One region of the Marinicrinis sediminis genome, then DNA from elsewhere that is predicted to be linked to it. Evidence: a T-box and tRNA genes for the amino acid it is inferred to sense, from the RefSeq annotation. Region 1 holds a T-box; the other holds one or more tRNA genes.
What was found. The T-box of region 1 lies ahead of leuS (leucine--tRNA ligase). A T-box ahead of a tRNA ligase gene usually reads a tRNA of that ligase, here a tRNA-Leu.
Positions count from the first base shown of each region.

Region 2: it encodes a tRNA-Leu, which carries the amino acid that the T-box ahead of leuS (leucine--tRNA ligase) is inferred to sense. The anticodon was not compared.

Region 1 covers NZ_JBHUMM010000013.1:54,653-65,670, reverse strand. Annotated here, with positions in the region: gene ACFSUC_RS08335 (YqeG family HAD IIIA-type phosphatase) at 1-465, shown strand, start outside; gene yqeH (ribosome biogenesis GTPase YqeH) at 471-1,592, shown strand; gene aroE (shikimate dehydrogenase) at 1,614-2,477, shown strand; gene yhbY (ribosome assembly RNA-binding protein YhbY) at 2,493-2,783, shown strand; gene ACFSUC_RS08315 (nicotinate-nucleotide adenylyltransferase) at 2,940-3,524, shown strand; gene yqeK (bis(5'-nucleosyl)-tetraphosphatase (symmetrical) YqeK) at 3,514-4,083, shown strand; gene rsfS (ribosome silencing factor) at 4,201-4,542, shown strand; gene ACFSUC_RS08300 (CvfB family protein) at 4,539-5,423, shown strand; gene ACFSUC_RS08295 (class I SAM-dependent DNA methyltransferase) at 5,431-6,174, shown strand; T-box leader at 6,248-6,471, shown strand; gene leuS (leucine--tRNA ligase) at 6,547-8,973, shown strand; gene comER (late competence protein ComER) at 9,017-9,850, opposite strand; gene ACFSUC_RS08280 (ComEA family DNA-binding protein) at 10,047-10,523, shown strand; gene ACFSUC_RS08275 (homocysteine synthase) at 10,632-11,018, shown strand, end outside.
Region 2 covers NZ_JBHUMM010000006.1:846-11,863, forward strand. Annotated here, with positions in the region: gene ACFSUC_RS03935 (hypothetical protein) at 65-607, opposite strand; gene ACFSUC_RS03940 (hypothetical protein) at 951-1,115, shown strand; tRNA gene ACFSUC_RS03945 (tRNA-Leu) at 1,786-1,868, opposite strand; gene ACFSUC_RS03950 (GGDEF domain-containing protein) at 1,941-3,068, opposite strand; gene ACFSUC_RS03955 (sugar ABC transporter permease) at 3,253-4,431, opposite strand; gene ACFSUC_RS03960 (xylose ABC transporter ATP-binding protein) at 4,428-5,951, opposite strand; gene xylF (D-xylose ABC transporter substrate-binding protein) at 6,077-7,156, opposite strand; gene ACFSUC_RS03970 (methyl-accepting chemotaxis protein) at 7,279-9,051, opposite strand; gene ACFSUC_RS03975 (response regulator transcription factor) at 9,212-10,780, opposite strand; gene ACFSUC_RS03980 (sensor histidine kinase) at 10,752-11,018, opposite strand, start outside.

The DNA of each region.
Region 1 (11,018 bases):
GAACTTTGGCAAAAAGGATATCGCTCGATCATTACGGACTTGGACAATACTTTGGTGGGCGCGCGCGATCCACTGGCCACACCCAAGCTGTTGACATGGCTCAAGGAACTTCAGGATGCGGGCTTCAAGGTGGTCATAGTCTCCAACAATCGCGAGACCCGTGTGTCTGAATTCGCCATGCCCCTGAAGCTGCCGTTTATTCATAAAGCCCGCAAGCCGCTTGGCGGCGCCTTTCGTAAAGCATTGAATCAGCTCGGAAGCTCTCCGAAGGAGACGATGATGATTGGAGATCAGTTGCTCACGGATGTGTTCGGAGGCAATCGAATCGGATTGTATACGATATTGGTCAATCCCGTTTCTATGATTGGAGAGGGATTTGGGACGCGGGTGAATCGACGTTTAGAAAAATTGATCCATGGAAGGCTAAGAAGTAGGGGCATGCACTGGGAGGATAAGAATAAATGACCGAAATGGATATACGTGAACAGCTTAGAGAACAATGCAGCGGCTGCGGAGTGAAACTCCAGCATACAGATCCTCAGGAACTGGGGTACCTGCCCCGCCAGGCGGCTGAGAAAGGGACGGCGATCTGTCAGCGTTGTTACCGGATCAAGCATTATAATGAGGCATCGGATGCCGTACTGAATGAAAATGACTTCCTGCGGATATTGAATGAAATTGGGACGACGAACAGCCTGGTCGTCAATATTATTGATATATTCGACTTTGAGGGCAGTTTGATTCAGGGCTTGCCGCGTTTTGTCGGACAAAATCCGGTCATTCTCGCGATCAACAAGCTCGATTTGCTGCCGAAGGTCACGAATGTCAATAAAGTGATCAACTGGGTGCAGCATCAAGCGAAGCAATACGGCATTCGCCCTGTCGATGTCGTGATTTTGAGTGCGAAGAAAAACCTGGGATTTGATTATTTGATTGAGGCCATCCAAGATCATCGTCAAGGCCGGGATGTTTATGTGGTGGGTGCGACCAATGTCGGAAAATCATCTGTCATTAACCGCTTGATTCGCGATTACAGTGATCTGGACGAGGAACTGACCATTTCCCAATATCCAGGCACGACACTGGACGTGGTCAAGATCCCGCTTGAACGAAATGCTTCGATCATCGACACGCCGGGTATTGTGTATCATCATCGACTGACTGAAATGGTTCACAAAAGGGACTTGCAGAGCCTGCTGCCCCAGAAACCGATCAAGCCGGCTGTTTATCAGCTCAATGAGGGGCAGACGCTCTTTTTTGGCAGTTTTGCCAGAGTGGATTTTGTGCAGGGAGAGAGACAATCGTTCACCATCTATCATTCCAATGCGATCCCGATCCATCGCACCAAGAGGGAAAAGGCTGATGAGTTGTATGCAGAGCACCGGGGCAAGATGCTGGCCCCGCCCAATGAAGAAGGGCTGGCTCAACTGCCTGACTTCAGCAAGCATACATTAAAAATCGCCAGAGGAGAGAAGATGGATATTTCCATCTCGGGACTAGGGTGGATCAAGGTGAACAGTGATCAAGGTGCGATCATGGAAGTACAAGTGCCAAAAGGTGTCAAGGTATCGGTGCGTCCATCGATCATCTGACGTGGAAAGGGGAACGGGAGATTGCAGTTTTTAGGAGATCAGGATACGCGATTTTTTGGCGTGTTTGGCGACCCTGTCAAGCATTCCAAATCGCCCGTTATGATGAATCGGGCGTTTGAAGTGACAGGCTACAACGGCGTGTACGGAGCCTTTCATATTTCGGCCGGACAATTGGGAGATGCGGTCGCAGGCATTCGTGCACTCGATTATAAAGGGGTCAATGTTACCATCCCCCATAAGGTAGACGTGATGCCGTATCTGGACGAAATCGACGAGGCGGCTCGGGTCATTGGAGCGGTCAATACGATTGTCAACGAAAATGGCCGGTTGTTGGGGTATAATACAGATGGCATCGGATATGTACGATCCTTGAAAGAAGAAACGGGCATTGCACTGGCCGGCAAGGAGATCGTCATGATCGGTGCAGGCGGAGCGGCGAGAGGGGTCGTTCATGCCCTGGCGCAGGAACAGCCCGCCAAGATCTGGATTGTGAACCGCACCCGCGAGAAGGCTGAGGAGCTGGCTGCGCAGTTGCAGTCGCATGCCCCGATGGAAGGTGTGCATCTGGATGACTTGAAAGACCTGTTGCCTCAGTCCAGCCTGCTTGTGAACAATACGCCAATTGGCATGCATCCCAATGTCGCGCAAACCCCCGTATCCAAAGATTGGCTGCACCCGAATCTGGTCGTCAGTGATCTGATCTACAATCCGATTCGCACCCGCATGCTGCACGAAGCAGTGGAAGTCGGCTGCACAGTGCATGGCGGTCTGGGGATGTTTATTTATCAAGGGGCATATGCCTTTGAATATTGGACTGGACAGCAGGCTCCGGTGGAAGAAATGCGAGCTGTCGTGGTACAAGCCTTAGAAGAAAACAAGCGATAGAATAGAGGGACAAACATGTTAACAGGAAAGCAAAAAAGACATCTGCGCTCACTGGCCCATCATCTGAATCCGATTTTTCAAGTCGGCAAAGGCGGAGTCAATGATCATTTGATCAAACATATTCAGGAAGCCATTGAGACAAGAGAACTGATCAAAATTCAAATTCTGAACAACAATTTCGATGACCGGGATGAGATTGCCCGTGAACTTGCTACAGGTGCAGGTGCGGAACTCGTGCAGGTCATCGGGAAAGTGATCGTGTTGTACAAGGAGTCGAAGGATCACAAGACCATTGAATTGCCTTAAGTCTCGTCTGTCTTGCGTCCTGCTGTGCCGATAGACCGGCAGGAGATCATGCAGCAGCATCATAGACGGAACAGAAGCGACTTGAACCGAAGCGTTCAGGATCATGGGAGTCTTGGGTAAAGTGGAGCAATCGGGGAGAGAAGGGGTGGATGAAAAATGAGAGTCGGGATTATGGGCGGCACATTCGATCCGATTCACATGGGTCATCTCATTGCGGCCGAACAGGTGCGAGATGAACATAAGCTGGAGGAAATCTGGTTTCTTCCTGCGCATGTCCCTCCTCACAAGGAACAGGCATTAGCGGCAGATTGGCAGCGGTGTGAGATGGTGGCGCAAGCCATAGCCGGACATCCTGCTTTTCGACTGAGTACGCTGGAGCTGGATCGAACGGGCGTCTCGTATACCGTCAATACCGCCAGGGAACTGGCTAACCGGTTTCCGGAGCATACGTTTCACTTTATTATCGGAGCCGATATGGTGAATGATCTTCCCAAATGGTATCAAATCGAAGAGATTGTCCAGCATCTCTCCTTCATCGGCTTGACGAGAGCCGGAGTGCCATGGAGGGCGGATGCGCTTCCGGATTGGCTGAAAGCGCATGTCGTTCAGGGAGAGATGCCCCACATTGGGCTGTCCTCTACCCAGATTAGAGAGCGGTGCAGGAACAGACAGTCCATCCGATATCTCGTTCCGGCGGAGGTCGAACGATATATAAAGGAGTCCAGGCTATATGAAGAGTAAAGAAGAAATCATCCGTTCGGTCCAGCAGCAAATGCCGGAGAAAAGATGGTTGCATACGCTGGGCGTCATGGAGAGCGCCAGAGAGCTTGCCCGTCAGTACCAGGCGGATGAAGACAAAGCAGAACTCGCGGCGATTTTGCACGATGTTGCAAAGTTCTGGCCCGTGGAAAGGCAGCGAACCGTCTTGCAGGAATCTCCATACGCCGAAGATTTGCTGGCGTATGACAAACCCCTGTGGCACGGCCCTGTCGGGGCACATGTGGCCCAACAGGAATATGGCATTTCAGATCCAGACATATTAAATGCCATCCGGTTCCATACATCGGGTCGGGTCGGCATGAGTGTATTGGAAAAGGTAGTCTGCCTCGCTGATTACATTGAGCCGGGTCGGACTTTTGCAGGGGTTGAGAAGCTGAGAGAATTGGCGAAGAAGAGCCTGGAAATTGCCTTGCTGGAAGGGTTTGACGGTACCATTCAGAGCTTGCTCGCCAAGAGACAGCTCATTTACCCGTTGACGGTCCAGGCCAGAAATGCACTGCTGAAAGAAGTGGAGCTGTAAGAAGTATGTTGATGAAAAAAGTGAGTTTGTAAGAAGTACGTTGATGAAAAAAGTGGGTTGTAAGAAATAGAGTTGTTAGAAGTGGAGCTGTAAGATTTTGAGGAGGAATGTCACTAGATGAACGCAGAACAGCTAATGAGAACACTGGTGAAAGCCATTGAAGGAAAAAAAGGGCATGATATTCGGACACTGGACTTGCAGGGTGTGTCCCTGATTGCCGATTATTTTATCGTATGCCACGGGAATTCCGATACACAGGTTCAATCCATCGCCACAGAAGTCAAGAAAACGGCTGAGGCCGCTGGCGGGGTTGTGAAAGGGATAGAGGGAATGGATAAGGCCAGATGGGTGCTGGTCGATCTCGGTGATGTGGTCGTTCATGTCTTCCACCGGGAGGATCGGGAGTATTACAACATCGAGCGTCTGTGGTCTGATGCGAAGGTTGTGGAAACCGGATGAGACTGGAAGCAGGCACCTATCATACCCTCACCGTAGAGCGTGAGGTTTCTCCCAATGGCTATTACCTGGGAAATGAAGAGGAAGAAGTGTTGTTGCACTACTCGGAGATCGAAGGCAGCATCGAGCTTGATGACGAGCTGGAGGTCTTTCTGTTCATGGACACGAAGGATCGCCTGGCAGCTACGATGAAAAAGCCCTTTCTGGCGCTTGGTGAGACGGCGAAGCTGGAGGTTGTAGAGATTCATCCGAGACTCGGCATGTTCCTGGATATGGGACTCAGTCGGCACTTGCTGTTGCCCTATCGTCAGCTCCCGGAGGAAGAAGAGTTTCGTCCGCATACAGGAGACTGGGTTTTTGTACAGATGTCGCAAGACAAGCAAGGCAGATTGATCGCGAGAATGGCTGGAGAGGAAGAGCTGTCCAGTCTTGCCTTTCCGGCTCCGGCAGCCTGGAAGCATACGCGCAGACAGGCCACGGTTTACAAGACGCTCAAAATGGGATCGTTTGTTATTTGTGAGGGTGAACCCGTCGGTTTTGGCGTGATCGGACTGATCCATGAAGACGAACGGACTCGCCCGCTACGAGTTGGCGAGACGCTGGAGGTGCGGATTACGCATGTGCGCGAGGATGGCCGTGTCAACGCCTCTATGCGGGAGGCCAAGGAAGTGAGCCGCAACGTAGATGCTGAATCCTTGCTGGCCTTTCTGGAGTCCAGACCAAACGGTTCGATGCCCTATTCGGACGAAACACCGGCCGATATCATTCTCAGCCGATTTCAAATCTCCAAGGCAGCCTTCAAACGGGCGATCGGCAAGCTGATGAAGGAAGGGAAAGTCAGGCAGGAAGGAAGCTGGACCTATCTGATTCGGGAAGAGGAGTGATCGAGCGGTGGCTTATCAGCATTTCGCTCATGTGTATGATCGCCTGATGCAGCATATGCCCTATGATGAATGGCTTGAATTTTTTGATTTGTGCTGGCAGATGGAAGGAAGAAGGCCGGACCGGGTAGTGGATCTCGGATGCGGGACAGGCAGTCTGGCTATTCCGCTGGCGCAGAGCGGGCTGCAGGTCGTGGGCATTGACTACGCTCCCGACATGCTGGCGATCGCGCAGAAGCGGGCAGACGCCTTGACGACCTCCCCTATTCAGTGGCAGCAGCAGGATGCGCGGGAATGGTCATGGGCTGAAAAGGTCGATTGTGTGATTTCCTTTTGCGATGTCATGAATTATATGCAGACCGAAGAAGACCTGCTGGCCGCGTTTGCGCGAACCTGTGAAGCCCTGAATGAAGGTGGACTGTTTCTCTTTGACATGCTGACCGCTTACCAGTATGAACAATACCAGCGCGAGCAGCCCTTTGCGCTGAATGAACCTGACATCGCCTATATCTGGCAGTGCGACTGGGACGAGCGAACGTCGACAATTGAGCACGAATTGGTGGTATTCGCTTCAGAGTCTGACAATCGATTCACGCGTTTTACCGAATATCACCATCAGCGTGCCTACGAGGAAGCGCGCGTACGACAATTGCTGCACCAAAGCGGATTCACGAAGATCGATACATACGGGGATTTTAGTTGGGAAGCGCCGGACAGGGAGACCGGACGCATCTTCTTCCTCGCCAGAAAGTAGCGCCAGAACGGCTAATGGTTACTTGACACAGGCAAACCCGTGTGCATATAATCTTAGATAAAATAGGATAAGGATAATGGTTGTGAAGAGGAGTAGTAGGTCAGGACTGTCTTTCAGAGAGCCGATGTCAGGTGCAAATCGGTAGACGGAATTGAAGGAACTCACCTCTGAGCCGGGAGGAATGGATTCGAGTCAGACGTCTTCCCCGTTTCCCGCGTTAAGGGTGAAAGTGAGCAGGCTTGCAAGAGGAGCCGGCTAATTAGGGTGGTACCACGGGAGCATACTCTCGTCCCTAGCGTTTGCTTAGGGATGGGAGTTTTTTTTGTGGATTTTAAATAGGAAACAAGTTGACTGTTCAGGAGGTTATGGAAGATGTCACAATCAAATGGCTATAATCCGCTGCAGCTGGAACCGAAATGGCAGCAGTATTGGGAAAGCAACAAGACATTCAAAACAGAAGAAGCGCCGGAAAAGCCGAAATTTTATGCGCTGGATATGTTCCCTTATCCGTCTGGAGCAGGGCTGCATGTCGGTCATCCAGAAGGCTATACGGCGACGGACATCGTGTCGCGCTACAAACGGATGCAAGGGTATAATGTACTGCATCCGATGGGCTGGGATGCATTTGGACTGCCGGCAGAGCAGCACGCGCTGGATACCGGAGAGCACCCGCGAGATATTACGGTCAAGAACATCAACAATTTCAGAAGACAGATCAAGTCACTGGGATTCTCTTATGACTGGGATCGGGAGATCAGTACGACAGATCCCGAATATTACAAATGGACACAATGGATCTTTCTGCAGCTATACAAGAAAGGCCTGGCCTATGTAGATGAAATTCCCGTAAACTGGTGTCCGGCTCTGGGTACCGTGCTCGCCAACGAGGAAGTCATCGATGGCCTGAGTGAGCGGGGAAATCATCCGGTCGTGCGCAAGCCGATGCGTCAGTGGGTGCTGAAGATTACCGAATATGCAGAACGACTGCTCGAGGATCTGGAAGAACTGGATTGGTCGGAAAGCATCAAGGATATGCAGCGCAACTGGATAGGCAAATCTACAGGAGCAGAAGTTCTGTTCGAAGTAGAAGGACAAGAGCCGCTGAAGGTGTTCACTACTCGTCCGGATACGTTGTTCGGTGCGACCTATTGTGTGCTGGCGCCTGAGCATGAGCTGGTGGATGCGATCACCACAGTGAAGCAGCAGGCAGAGGTGAAAGCTTACCAGGAAAAAGCTGCCCACAAGAGCGACCTGGAGCGTACGGATTTGGCCAAGGACAAAACCGGCGTCTTCACTGGGGCCTATGCGACCCATCCTGTAACAGGTCAGCCCGTCCCGATCTGGATCTCCGACTATGTACTTGCCAGCTACGGGACTGGTGCGATTATGGCCGTACCGGGTCATGATCAGCGCGACTGGGAATTTGCCCGGAAATTCGATCTGCCGATCGTCGAGGTCATTGAGGGCGGCGATCTGGAAGAGGCTGCGTACGCTGGGGAAGGCAAGCATGTCAACTCCGATTTCCTGGACGGCTTGCATAACGAGGAAGCCATCGCGACCATGATCAATTGGCTGGAAGAGAATCAAAAAGGGCAGGGGAAAACGACTTACCGTTTGCGGGACTGGCTGTTTTCGAGACAGCGCTATTGGGGAGAACCGATTCCGATCCTTCATCTGGAGGACGGTACCATGAAACCCGTGCCGGAAGATCAGCTGCCTGTTCTGCTGCCCGATGTGGATCAGATCAAGCCGTCCGGGACGGGAGAATCACCACTTGCCAATGTAACGGACTGGGTGAATACGACCGATCCGGAAACGGGACAGCCCGCTCGCCGGGAAACGAATACGATGCCGCAGTGGGCAGGAAGCTGCTGGTATTACCTGAGATACATCGATCCGAAAAACGATCAGGAAATCTGTTCGCCAGAGTTGCAGAAGCATTGGCTGCCTGTTGACCTGTACATCGGTGGAGCTGAGCATGCCGTGCTCCATTTGCTGTACGCTCGCTTCTGGCACAAGGTTCTGTATGATCTCGGTGTCGTCGCGACCAAGGAACCTTTCCACAAACTGGTCAATCAGGGCATGATTCTCGGTACGAACAATGAGAAGATGAGCAAGTCGAGAGGCAACGTGATCAACCCGGATGAGATCGTGCAGAGCTTCGGGGCCGATACGCTACGGATGTATGAAATGTTTATGGGGCCGCTTGAAGCGACCAAGCCATGGAATGCCAATGGTGTGGAAGGCACGTTCCGCTTCCTGAGCCGAATCTGGCGTCTGTTCGTCATGGAGGACGGTACGGTGAATCCGAAGATTGAGGATGCCGAAGGGTCAGAAGCATTTAAACGCACCTGGCACAAGACGATCAAGAAGGTCACAGAAGACATGGAAGGACTGCGCTTCAACACCGCGATCAGTCAGTTGATGATCTTCGTCAATGAAGCATACAAGGCAGAGGTGCTTCCACGCGAAGCGATGGCACACTTTGTTCAGATGCTCTCCCCAATTGCCCCGCATATCGCTGAAGAATTGTGGGAGAAGCTTGGCCATGCCGAGAGCATTAGTTATTCCTCCTGGCCGACCTATGATGAGAAGCTGACCGTCGACGATGAGCTGGAGATTGTCATCCAGCTGATGGGTAAAATTATTGACCGAATGAACATTCCATCTGACCTGGATCAGAAGGAAATGGAGGAGCTTGCCCTACAGCAGGATAAAGTAAAAACGGCCCTGGAAGGGAAGACCGTTCGAAAAATTGTTGCTGTTAAAGGGAAACTCGTGAATATCGTAGCGAACTAACCTTCAACCCGCAAGGGAGCGAAGCGATGAATGCGACCCAAAGCTAGTCAACTTTGGTGCCGTATATCATCGCTTCTACTTTTTCTACATCCTCATCGTATTTGGCATGGGTTTTCATGATGAGCTGGTCGAACATTCCCTCCAGCCGATGATCCATGAAACGAATCGCTTCCGCTGTAATGCCGCCAGGCACAGATACCTTCTCAATCAGGGTGTCCGGTGTAAAGCCCTCGCTTGTCAGCAATTTTCCTGTACCCAGCACCATCTCCGATGCGAGACGTGTGGCTTCTTCTCTCGAAATGCCTGTATGATCCACGGCAGCCTGAATGAGCTGCTGGACGAAGAAGGCAAGAAAGGCCGGGCCGCAGCTGCTCAAATCAGATGAAATGCGCGTATAGTTCTCGTTGATTTCCAAAGGTTCACTGATGGCCGACAGCAGCGAAAAGACCTGGAGGCGATCTTCTTCTGTCAACCGTTGACTGAACATGCAAAGCGAGGCACCGCTGCGCGCATAATTGGTAATGCTCGGAATGACCTTGACGATTTTGCAAGGCAGCTGATCCTCCAAATGCTCAATCCATACCGGACTTGTAATGCTGATGACGATTTGTTCAGATCGTGTACAGGAGACGATCTCATCGATCACATTTTTGTATTCGAGCGGCTTGATGCAGAGAAAGATCACATCCGCCTGAGAGGCCAGTTCCTGTGCGGTACGAGGTATCAGGATGTCCGGATACTGTTCCTGCAGGCGTTCTGCTTTTTTTCTCGTTCGATTGAATATGAGGATCTGATTCGGATGACAGGCACCCGATTTAATCAAAGACTGAACCAGAATGGTTCCCATGCTTCCCGTACCGATGAATCCTATTTTCATCTGTACATCCCTCCTGTTATCTGCCTTTCTTGTCTCCATGTCTGCCTGAGCTGTTAACTTATGCATATGCGGCTTTACCCGATCTATGACAAATCATAGGTGCTGGACAAAGAATGTGTTGAAGTTTTAACAAATAAAGGTATAATTGGGGTGTTGAAAGAATGGTTGTCTGAGATCGGCAAGGGAGGCATGGGAAATGAGACGGATCAGAAGCGTTCCCTTTTCTACGGTTTTTTATAGTCTCTTCCTTTTAATGGTGCTGTTGATTGTATGGCTCATGTTGCATATGCAGGATCATGATACCGCGGGCGAGCAAGGCTGGGTGCCGGTGAATGCAGAGCTGGCGAATTCGAATTCGATAGAAGCGGAGTCGTCTGAGGCGGGGGACGAGACCGGGGCTGAGGCTGTACAGTTGACCAAGGAAGAACAGCAGGCCGAGACACTGGCGTCAGGCATTATGATCAATGAAGCCGGGCCTGATGTATTGATCCTGTTGCCAGGCATTGGTCCTGCCAAAGCGCAACGCATTGTTGCGTACCGGGAAGCGAACGGTCCTTTTCAATCTCCGGAGGATTTGCTCAAGGTAAACGGCATTGGCGAGAAGAGTCTGGAGAAGCTGAGACCGTATCTTCGGTTTTCGCAAGACGGAGAGGCTGCAGATCGCGAAGAATGATGAGGGTTCTCCCCTTTTCAACGTTGGAAAAGTATGAGAAAATAAACGAGATTATAAATAGATAGCGTCTTTGATAGTATGATCAATTGATTGGGAGGAGTTTATTCAATGACAGAAGAAAGAGTAGAAAGAAAGCTCGGCCTGGAAACGCTTGCGGTACATGCAGGACAACAAATCGATCCGACAACGATGTCTCGTGCAGTGCCCATTTATCAAACGACCTCTTACGGGTTTAAGGATACGGATCACGCAGCCAATCTGTTTGCGCTCAAGGAATTCGGCAACATTTATTCCCGCTTGATGAATCCGACCAATGACACTTTTGAGCAACGGGTTGCAGCAATGGAAGGGGCGCCAGCTGCATTGGCTACCGCGTCTGGTCAGGCTGCCATTACATTCTCCCTGCTGAATATTGCAGGAGCGGGTGATGAAATTGTATCTTCCTCCAGTCTGTACGGGGGTACATACAATCTGTTTGCCATTACGCTGCCGAAG
Region 2 (11,018 bases), on a different contig from region 1:
CTTGTACGGCATACCCAGTGGTTCTAGGGGAGGCTCTTGGAAAAATCTTGTTTAAACTCTGCTTTTACAATTCCGTTATCTTCTCAAGAGTGGTAACTATTCTTTTCACCCAACTTATTTTAGAATAATTGCTATTCAGTGAATGAATCTCCTGTAGAAACTCCATTGTTTTTTTCACGATTTCAACTTTAAATTCCGTATAAGAAATGATAACCTTTTGCCAATCTCCATATTCAAAATCTTGCAAAGGTTTCGTTTCTAATAGCCCTCCGTGCTTTTCTTCAACTATCACATGGCTTGCTTCGAGTTCATTCCAATTGATCCGTTTTAATTCAATCCAAGAATTGTGAGATTCAGTGTCGTTGATATATACGATACCAGACTGTGATAATAAATAGACTGCTTCAGTTAGTTGTTCAAACCATGTGGACAGTAGATATAATCCTTGTAATCCCTTGGGAGGAATGATATCAGGATATATTCCATAATCTTTTTCATTAAAATATAATTCCATATATCCGGATACAATTCCCTCTTTTTCAAGTTCAATCAAATCCATGCTTGCGATCTCAGGTTCCATTGTTAATAAGTAACGTATTCTAAACATCGAATCACTTCCTACAGTAACTGACATCAAATACATGATTTCCATATGCTGAAGATAAATTACCGTTGTTATCCACAAAGATTTTATTGTTTCATCCAAGTATTATGTGAGAATGATCCATTCATTCTATTTTTGAGCGCATTATCATATGCATCTTCAACCAGGAAACATTTTCTAATGTCCTGTAGGATCAGTATAACCCAATGGATTATTCTCTACATAAGTATACATATTGAGAGACAATGGATTACTAATGGAACCTTCATAGCTATCTTAGGCTATAAAGCTCTCGCTTTCAGACAAAGAAGCACTACCCATAAAATAGCACTTCTTTACGGCTTTTGTGGCAGCAGAAGTATATTTTTTACCTATTTCGATGGAAAAAGAATATGCATTTGGATTTGATCTTCCTTTTGATTTAGGAGGGACTGCTGTTATATATTCTACTTATGAAGGAGCACCAAACGCTCAAGAATGGATGAATATGTTAACAGGTAAAGGATGGTGATCATATATGAATAATATCACTTTGCTAGGTATACTTGGTCTAGCAATAGGAATGTTACAAATTATTTTCCCCGATACTATTTTTAAATTCAAACTAACTGGAATTAAGAATCCTGATGCTATAAAGCAGGGTGGATATATAACGGTTATTGTATGTATATGTGTAATTTCTTTTAGTGTTTTTCTCTAAGTAATTGATTTGTAAAGAACAATGGAGTTGAACCACAAGTGAATTATTTTCCCTATGGTTTAGCTCCATTCTTTAAACTAATGGCTCTATGATTACTGATCAAAAAAACTGTATCTCCAAAAGTTAGCAGTATCCAACAACTGGGGTACAGTTCATTTTCACCTAATTTATTCTGGGATAATGGCTATTTAGTGAATGAACCTCGTGTAAAAATTCCATTTTTTTCACGATTACAAATTCAAACTCCGTATAAGAAATGATAATCTATGCCAGTCTCCATATTCAAAATCTTGCAAAGGTTTCGTTTCCAAAAGCCCTCCGCGCTTCTCTTCAACGATCACATGACTTACTTCGAGTTCATTTCATTAACCCATTCAACCCAACGTACAGCTGTTCGTTTACTATTCAACAATCCATCAACAAAATGAATAAAAATAAAAAAGGGCTTTAGCCATTTTAGCTAAAACCCTTTAATCTGATATGCGGTCGAGAGGACTCGAACCTCCACGGGAAAATCCCACTGCCGCCTGAAGACAGCGCGTCTGCCAGTTCCGCCACGACCGCGTATGTTGTTGTGCTCGTCTGAGCTACGAAGATTATTATATGACGGATTATCACAAAAGTAAAGGGTAAAATTTAACTTGTTTTTTCTGAGATAAAATGTTCCGTCACAATGCGGTTTTTTCCGCTTCGCTTCGCCTCATACAACAGGTCATCTGTGCGGACAAACCACTGGTCCTTCGACTCTGTTGCATCCCGATCAGACAGTCCTCCACTGACCGTAATGGACCTTCCCTCCAGCTCCTCATACGTCAGCTGCTCTAGCGTCTGCCTGATCTCCTCCAGTAGGATACGGCTCTGCTCCAGCGTCTTCCCTGTGAAGATGATTGCGAACTCCTCTCCGCCGTAACGAGACACGACATCATCCTGTGTCGTTCCCTCCTCGAGCACCTTCGCCACATGCTTCAGCACCGTGTCCCCGACCTTGTGACCGTACGTATCATTCACCTTCTTGAAATTGTCGATATCGAGAATACAGAGCTGCAGTGGCAACGGATACGAATCACTCTGCTCGATCAGGTTCTCCATATACTCATGGAAGGTCTTGTGATTATACAAGCCCGTTAGCGCATCGGTCTTCGTCAGCTTGTCCAGGATAATACTGCGAACCATCAAATCCTGCTCTGTTTTCTTCGAATCCTCCAGCAGCTTCCACATCTCGATGCCTCTGGCAATCACACCAAAGCCGATCAACGCGATCCCACTGAGCATAAGCAGGCTGACGACGAACTCATAGGGCGTGACATTGCCATTTGCCGGAGTAAAGAAAATATACTTGATAATAAAGTATGAAATATTCACAATCGCACTGTACAGCAGGTGGGCCTTGTTAAAATACAAGATGCTGGTGATAATCGGCAGAGCCAGGATGACCTGTCCCCCATGAATATCCCCGGACATAAAGGAAAAAATCGTATACGAAACCAGCGTGCCCAAGATCAGGATGCCAAGCTCACTGCCAACCGGCTTCACGCGCACGAGCAACTGCGCCGAGATCGTCAGGATCAGTACGAGCAGATCCGGAATCAGCATATGGTAGATCAGATAATTCTGAAGTTCAAATTCTGCTCGATCCAGCTGGACGGACAAGATTAAGACCGTAACCTGTCCAATCACATAGAAGAACAGCACGAGCCAAAAACAGGAGATGACAATCTCATTCCAGCGTTTTAAGTTTTGTTTGCGAAACGTATCAAAGTCCATGTACTCACCCGATGTTTTCAAATTTAGCCGTATAGATTACATATTCTCCATCTGAGACCATTTCCCTTTAATGCACATGCATTATGAGGGGGGACTGAAGCGCCATCCGCTGTCTGCAATCAAAAAAGATGGTCCGGCAGAGCGCGCTGCACAAACCATCTTTTCCTATGTCCATCCCATCCGGTCAGGCTTGTTTTGATTTTCTGCGACTGTAAATATCGATCCAGACCGCTACAACCAGAATGCTGCCTTTTACAATTTGCTGCCAGAAGGACTCAATATTCATAATACTCATCCCGTTATCCAGGCTTGCCATCACCAGTGCTCCGATGATCGCACCAGAAATCGTTCCAACACCACCCATGAGACTGGTGCCCCCGATTACACAGGCCGCGATCGCATCGAGCTCATACATCTCCCCGGCACCCGAGGTCGCCGCGTTCAGACGCGCGGTATACACCAGACCCGCAATGGCCGCCAGCGTATTCCCAAGGACGAATACGAGCAGGATACGGCGCTTGATGTTGATACCTGACAATCGTGCCGCGTCCGCATTTCCACCCAGCGCATAGACGTGCCGGCCGAAAATCGTATTCTTCGCAATAAATGTGAAGATAATGGCCAGAATAATAACGAGGATAAATGGAACCGGAATGCCTTTGTAATCATTCATCAGGTAAACAAATCCACCAATGAAAATCCCGAAGAACGCCAGCTTCCCGAACAAAATCAGATAAGGCGCCACATCAAAACCATATTTGACGCGTGACTGCCTGCGGCGAATTTGCAAAAAGACGAGAATGACAAAGGCTGCAATCGCCAGCAGATAACCGATATTCTTGTCTACATAAGATTGTCCCATAAATCTCAGATCTTCAGAAAGCGGCGCAATCGTCACACTGTCTGTGATCCCCAGCAAGATCCCCCGGAAGATCAGCATGCCGCCCAAGGTGACGATAAAGGCGGGTACGGCCTGATAGGCGACCACCCAACCTTGAAACAGACCAATTAGGGCGCCTGCGGCCAGTGTGGCAATAATGACGGGAATCGTATCCCAATCATACCAGACGTTCAATATGGCTGCGATGCCGCCCGTCAGTCCCATCAGTGATCCGACCGACAGGTCAATCTGCCCGGCTACAATAATCAGCACCATGCCAATTGCCAGAATTGCCGTAACCGACATTTGCAGAAACAAGTTGGACAAGTTGCGTGTCGTTAAAAAAGCATCGCTCATCATGGCAAAATAAATCCAGATAAACACAAGCGCCGCAATCATCGTGTAGGCCCGAATATCAATTTTGAACCACGTCAGCTTGCGCTGCTTATGATCATTTACGACGACAGGTTGATTTCCACTCATCGTTTTTTCCCTCCCGTTGCAGCTGTCATAATCTTTTCTTGGGTCGCTTCTTCAGCCTGGAATTCTCCGGCATATCTTCCTTCAGACAATACCAGTACACGATGGCTCATGCCGAGCACCTCCGGCAGTTCTGAGGAAACCATGATCACCGCTACCCCCTGCTGCACAAGCTGATTCATAATGTTATAAATTTCGAATTTGGCCCCGACGTCAATCCCCCGTGTCGGCTCATCCAGAATGAGGATTCGGGGTTGGGTCATCAGCCATTTCCCGAGCACCACCTTCTGCTGGTTGCCTCCGCTGAGCGTCCCGACAATCGTCTCGGATGAAGGGGCTTTGATTTTCAAGGACTGAATATATTCGTCTCCGCTCGCAACTTCCTGATTATTGTCAATCACACTCAAGTTCGAGATATTCTGCAAACTAGACAGCGTAACATTTTTCTTGATATCCATGCCAAGCACCAGTCCGAATTTCTTGCGATCCTCAGACACATAGGCCAATCCAGCCTGAATCGCCTGATGGGTCGTACGAATCGTAACCGGCTTGCCGTTAATGAACACCGAGCCGCTCGCCTTGCCTTCATAAGCGCCAAACAGACTCATGACCAGTTCGGTTCGTCCAGCACCCATCAGACCGGCTATGCCCAGAATCTCACCTTCCCTCAAGTCAAAGGAAACATCCTCAATGACGTTTACGCCCGGCTTATCCTTGTGATGAACGGTATAGTTCTTCACAGAGAGCACGACTTCCCCAGGCTGTGAGGTCACCTTCGGAAACCGCTCCTTCATTTCGCGTCCAACCATGAGCGCAATCACGTCATCCTCATTCAACTCTGCGGTCGGCCTGGAGGCCACCGTCTGACCATCCCTTAGCACGGTCACCGTATCCGCAATTGAGAACACTTCATTTAGCTTGTGAGAAATATAGATACAGGAAACGCCGCGGCTTCTGAGCTCTCTTAGAATGCCCAATAAGATTTCTACCTCTTGCTCTGTCAAGGCAGCGGTCGGCTCATCCAAGATCAGAATCTTGGCATGCTTGGACAACGCCTTGGCAATTTCAATCTGCTGCTGCTTGCCGATTCCGAGCAAGCCTGCCTGCGAATCTGGACTTACGTCCTTCAGTCCTACCTCTTTCAGCCACTTCTCACTTTCCTTGAACACGCGATCCCAGTGCACCACCCCAAAGGTTGCAGGCTCCTTGCCCAGAAACAGATTCTCGGCAACGGACAGATCCTTTACAATCGCCAGCTCCTGATAAATAATCGCGATACCCGCTTCTTCCGCATCCTTGATATGCTGAAACTGCTTCTCTTTTCCATCAATGATAATCTGACCTTCGTACGTGCCAGCCGGGTACAGACCGCTGAGCACTTTCATCAGCGTGGATTTGCCTGCGCCGTTTTCCCCGCACAAGGCATGAATCTCCCCCTGCTTGACCGAGAAGGTCACCTGATCGAGCGCCTTCACCCCGGGAAACTCCTTGACAATCCCGCGCATCTCCAATGCGTTTGCCATGTTCTCACTCCCTTTCTCTACTTTGCTTGTGTACAGATGGCTCAAAGGCAAGGGAAGGGAACAGTGTCAAGAACAAGCTCCTGCACACTTCCCTTGAATCCGTTCAGATCTCAGATCGTTCAGACTTATTTTGCGTTCTTGTAGACGTCTTCCTTGGAATGGAACCCATCGGCAATGATCGTGTCATCGATGTTTTCCTTTGTTACCGCAATCGGATCAAGCAGGATAGATGGCACATCAATTTTTCCATTGTTGACCGTTTGATCGGTGCTGACGCTTTCTCCTTTGGCGATCATGACAGACACCTCAGCAATTTTCTCAGCCAGATTTTTGATCGGCTTGTAAACGGTCATCGTTTGCGTGCCTTCTACAATCCGCTGTGCGGCAGCCAGCTCTGCATCCTGTCCGGATACCGGAATCTCTCCGGCAAGTCCCTGGGATTGAAGCGCCTGAATGACTCCGCCTGCTGTTCCATCATTTGCTGCGACGACTGCTGTAATATCATTATTGTTGGCCGTCAGGGCATTTTCCATGTTCGCCAGGGCGTTGGCTGGATTCCATTCCTTCGTCCACTGATCATAGACGACTTCAATCTGCCCGCCATCAATGAGCGGCTGAAGGACATTAAAGGCTCCCTTTTTGAACAAGTGGGCGTTATTGTCGGTATCCGCTCCGCCGATGTATACATATTTTCCTTCTGGCGCCAGCTTTGTAATCGCTTCTGCCTGCATTTCACCTACACGCTCATTGTCAAAGGATACATATAAGTCCACATCGGAGTTCTTGATCAAACGGTCATAAGAGACGACCTTGATGTTCGCGGAATGGGCTTTTTCGACGATGGTAGCAGCAGCCTCTGCATTATGGGGAACGACAACCAGCACGTCGACTCCTTGGCTAATCAGATTCTCAGCCTGTGAAATTTGCAGGGCATCGTCACCATTGGCTGACTGGACCTTCACTTCTCCGCCCAGATTCTCTACAGCTGCGACAAACAAGTCACGATCCTTCTTCCAACGCTCTTCCTCCAGCGTATCCATGGAGAAGCCCACCACGATCTTGTCATCCTTCTTGTCACCGCTCGCCTCGTTGCCTCCAGCATTTCCGCTATTGTTGGCTGTGTTCCCGTTGTTGCATGCAGCCAGTGCAAAAGTCAGAACCAGCATGAGCATCATCAGTGTGCTTTTCTTCATCCATTTTTTCATCAATCGTTACGCCCCTTTTCGTTTTGGTTTTGCTTACAAACCAAGTCTATCATGGTATGAAACGCTTTCACGCCGCAAGGTTCTATACTATTTTGCAATCATCTTCACTTTTTTAACCGCTTTCATGATTTGCCGGATTGTGTCGCAAATTGTCCAACCCGCTCCTTCAACTGGTAAAACTGCTGCACCAGCTCACTGGACAACTGCTGAATGTGATGCGTATTTGCTTGCTGTTCTTGCGCGGAAGCGGAAATCTCCTCACTGGACGCGGACTGCTCATTCGACAAATGATGAATATGCTGAATCGTTTGCAGCATCGATGCAGCAGCCTCCTGGATATCCAGCACACCGCTCTGGGTCTGTTCTCCCAGTTCCACGACCTGCTGGTTCGCATGCTCCAGTTGATCAAACGTAACTCGAAGCGTACCCATTTGACGACTGCCTTCTTCAATTGTCGCCTCATTTGCATTAAATTCAAGCTCCAGCTGATTCATATCCTGCTTCATCTGAGCCAACAGCTCTACAATTCGCTTGGAGGAATGGCCGGCCTGCTGCGACAGCTTGCGGATCTCATGGGCGACAACTTCAAACCCTTTTCCGTGTTCCCCGGCTCGTTTCGCTTCGATACTTGCATTCAGAGATAGCAGATTTGTCTGCTGGGACACCTGCTGGATCATGCGATTGACGTCATCGATGTCCGTCAATACATTCAGAAAGTGCCGGAAGCTCTGCTGTACATCCGTGTGCTGCTGTTCAATCCGCTTCATCTGCTCCAGTACCTCCTGGATTTGCCCGTTCCCCTGTCGGCTGAGGCGATTGGACTCCCCTGCTATTCCACACGTTTCCCGGGCGTGCAGGGCTACCTCATCAAGCTTGTCTGAATACGACTGCATCACAGAACGTGAAACCACCGTTCGCTCCAGCATATGCTCGGCCTTCTCACTCAAATGAATAATCGCCGCTGCAATCTGCTCACTCGCGGAACTCAACTCCTGACAATTGCCCTCAATCCGATTCGCCGATTCGGACGCATCATCCGTCGTTTGGCGAACATGGACGACCATATGCTCGATCGTGCCCAGCACCTGATTTAGCAAATGACCCATCCGTTCAATCTCATCACCTGTGCGGATGTCAATTCTTCGTGTCAGATCGCCACGCGCCTCACTCAAATCAGCCAGCACATGGTTAATCTTGCGGATAGGGCGAAGCACCGAGAGTATTGTCCATATGGCCAGCAACGCTGAAGCGATCACCACAACCCCCATCACGACCATGATCGTCGTCATTCCCTGTCTCGCCTGCTCTTCGTTCTCCACCGATACACGGGCTGCCTCTTGCTCATTCAAAGTAATGAGTCGGTTCAGCAGATCTTGCATATCCGCGACAAAACGCTTGGCCGTCGTATCGAAAACGAGTCTCGCACCCGACACATTTCCTTGCTGCACCAGCTCCATCATATTGTTATGATTGACGCCGAACGCCTCAAAGTCCATTTGAAACGTCTGGGCCAGCTTCTTGCCTTCCTCCAGTTGCGAAGCAGCCACATACCCTTCTACGATCTGCTGCAATTCCTGACTCTTCACTTCCGTAACATCGGCATACTGCGCATCCTGAGTATCCAGATAGTCTCTCTCTGCTTCCATAAAGGCGGCAAAAGCCAGCTTCAACTGATAAGCCTTCATGACACTCGGCATCCATTCGTCGGTAATTTCCTGCGTATTCTCATTTCCCTGCTGCAGCAAGTACAGAGAAAAACCGCCTGTCAGCATCAAAAACAGACAGAGCACGCCGAACCCCATACTCAGTTTGGCTGCAAGTGATCTCGACCCTCTTCTTTTTCTAAACTGGCTCCATATTCCTTCCTCTGCCTGTTTCTGCTTTGTCTTCAACATGGATTTGCCCCCTTCACATGTTTGTAAGCCCTTACAATGATGGTTCTCCGAGCTTACCATATCGTAGACAGAAAAAAAGACAGAAAAGACTATCTGATTTTGTCATTTCCTATCTTTTTTTGCGATTGCCAGGCAGACTGGCTTGGACTGAACGTCACGATCAGGCCCGTATCGCTTTGCGATATTCAGTTGGGGACAAGCCGCATACCTTCTTGAACACTCTGCTGAAATAGTTCGGATCATGGTATCCAATGTCGAACGCGATCTGCTTTAGACTAATTTCCGGGTCCTGCATAAGCTGTTTTGCCTTCTCGATGCGACAATCGGTCAAGTAGTCAATATAGTTCATTTTACATTGTTCCTTGAAAATTTTGCTCACATAGAACGGACTGAGCTGAACGTGTTCTCCGATCATTTCCAGTGAAATATCCTCATGGGCATGCTTGCGAATGAACGCCTTCATCCGATACACGACATCCGGCGACAATTCCTGCTTGATGGCCTGATATTCCTGGAGCATTCGCTGCATGATCGCCATGGCCTCCTTCTTGAGCTGATGCATGTCCGCACTCTGGAAAGATAAATACGGCTTGGAAATCGTAGCCCCGGCTTCCTCCGTCATGCGCCAGATCAGCAAGAGCAAATCCAGCACATGCTGCTGGGTTTCCAGCATCGAGCTTTCACCCTGCTGATGCACGTGTTCCATCCATTGCGCAAACAACTGATGCACCCGTTCGAGCTCCCCTTTTCGGGCCTCATCCAGCATTTCTTTCTCCAGTCTCATATCTGCAGCCGCTGCATGTGCCTGCTTGCGCTCCACGGCATCCTCATAATAGTAGATCTGATAGGCGCGCTGTACATTGGAAAGCGCGAGCAAGGACTCATGGTACGCCTGGCTCAGCTCTGTGAAATGGGTGCGAGGCAAGCTCACCCCCGCTACCAGTTCAGCGGGAAGCTTCCCTCGAATCCGGTCGAAAAATGCCTTCAGGCGATACGCTGTATGAGCCCGTCCACTCGTTGCGGACGAATTGAAGATAATCACCGGAATTTGCAGGCCGGAGATTGGGCCCACCCAGAAATCGGAAAAGGCCTGCAACTGCTGCTTGAGCGTGACATACCATTCGACGCGTACATCGCGGTTCAATTGCTGTTCCAGCGCAGGACGCAGCATCAGACTGATGACCATCATCTGCTGTCCGGCTTCGATTCCTTTCAGCGCCAGCAATTCCTGCAACTGCACCTCATGCACATGGTCAAACAGCAATTGCGTGACCAGATCGGTCTCCAGCATCGGCAGCAACGTATCCAGCGCATGCTGCTGATGCTCCAGCGACTGCTTGTGGGCCCGCTCGGCCCTGATACCGTCCACCACCCGCTGTACCGTTTCCAGGATGACGGACGACTTGCTGGGCTTGAGCATATAATCTGTCACCCCCAGTCGCAGCGCCTGCCGGGCATACTCAAACATATCGTAGGCAGACACCATGATGAATTTCACCTCTTCATCCTCTTCCCGTATGCGCCTGACTGCTTCCAGTCCATCCATCGCCGGCATGCGAATATCCATCAGGATCAAGTCCGGCTTCCATGTCAGGGCCATTTCCACCGCTTCCTTGCCGTTCTTCGCCTGGCCGATGATCTCAATATCTGTCATATGACTGCTCAAAATCTTCTCCAGTGCAACGCGTTCAATCTGTTCATCATCCGCGATTAGAATGCGAATCATCATACCTGCTCCCCCCTTTATATTCAAGTTTCTTTGGCAGCCTGAGCTGGACGATGGTCCCTTTGCCCTGCTCACTGTGAATGGCGATAATATCTTCCTGCTGGTAATGAAGACGCAGCCGCTTGATCACATTGGCTGTCCCAATGCCCGTACTTGTCGATGCCTGACGAATCGGCACCTGCTCCCCGCTCACGATCTGATCGATCTGTTCCTCACTCATGCCAATGCCCGTATCTTCAAT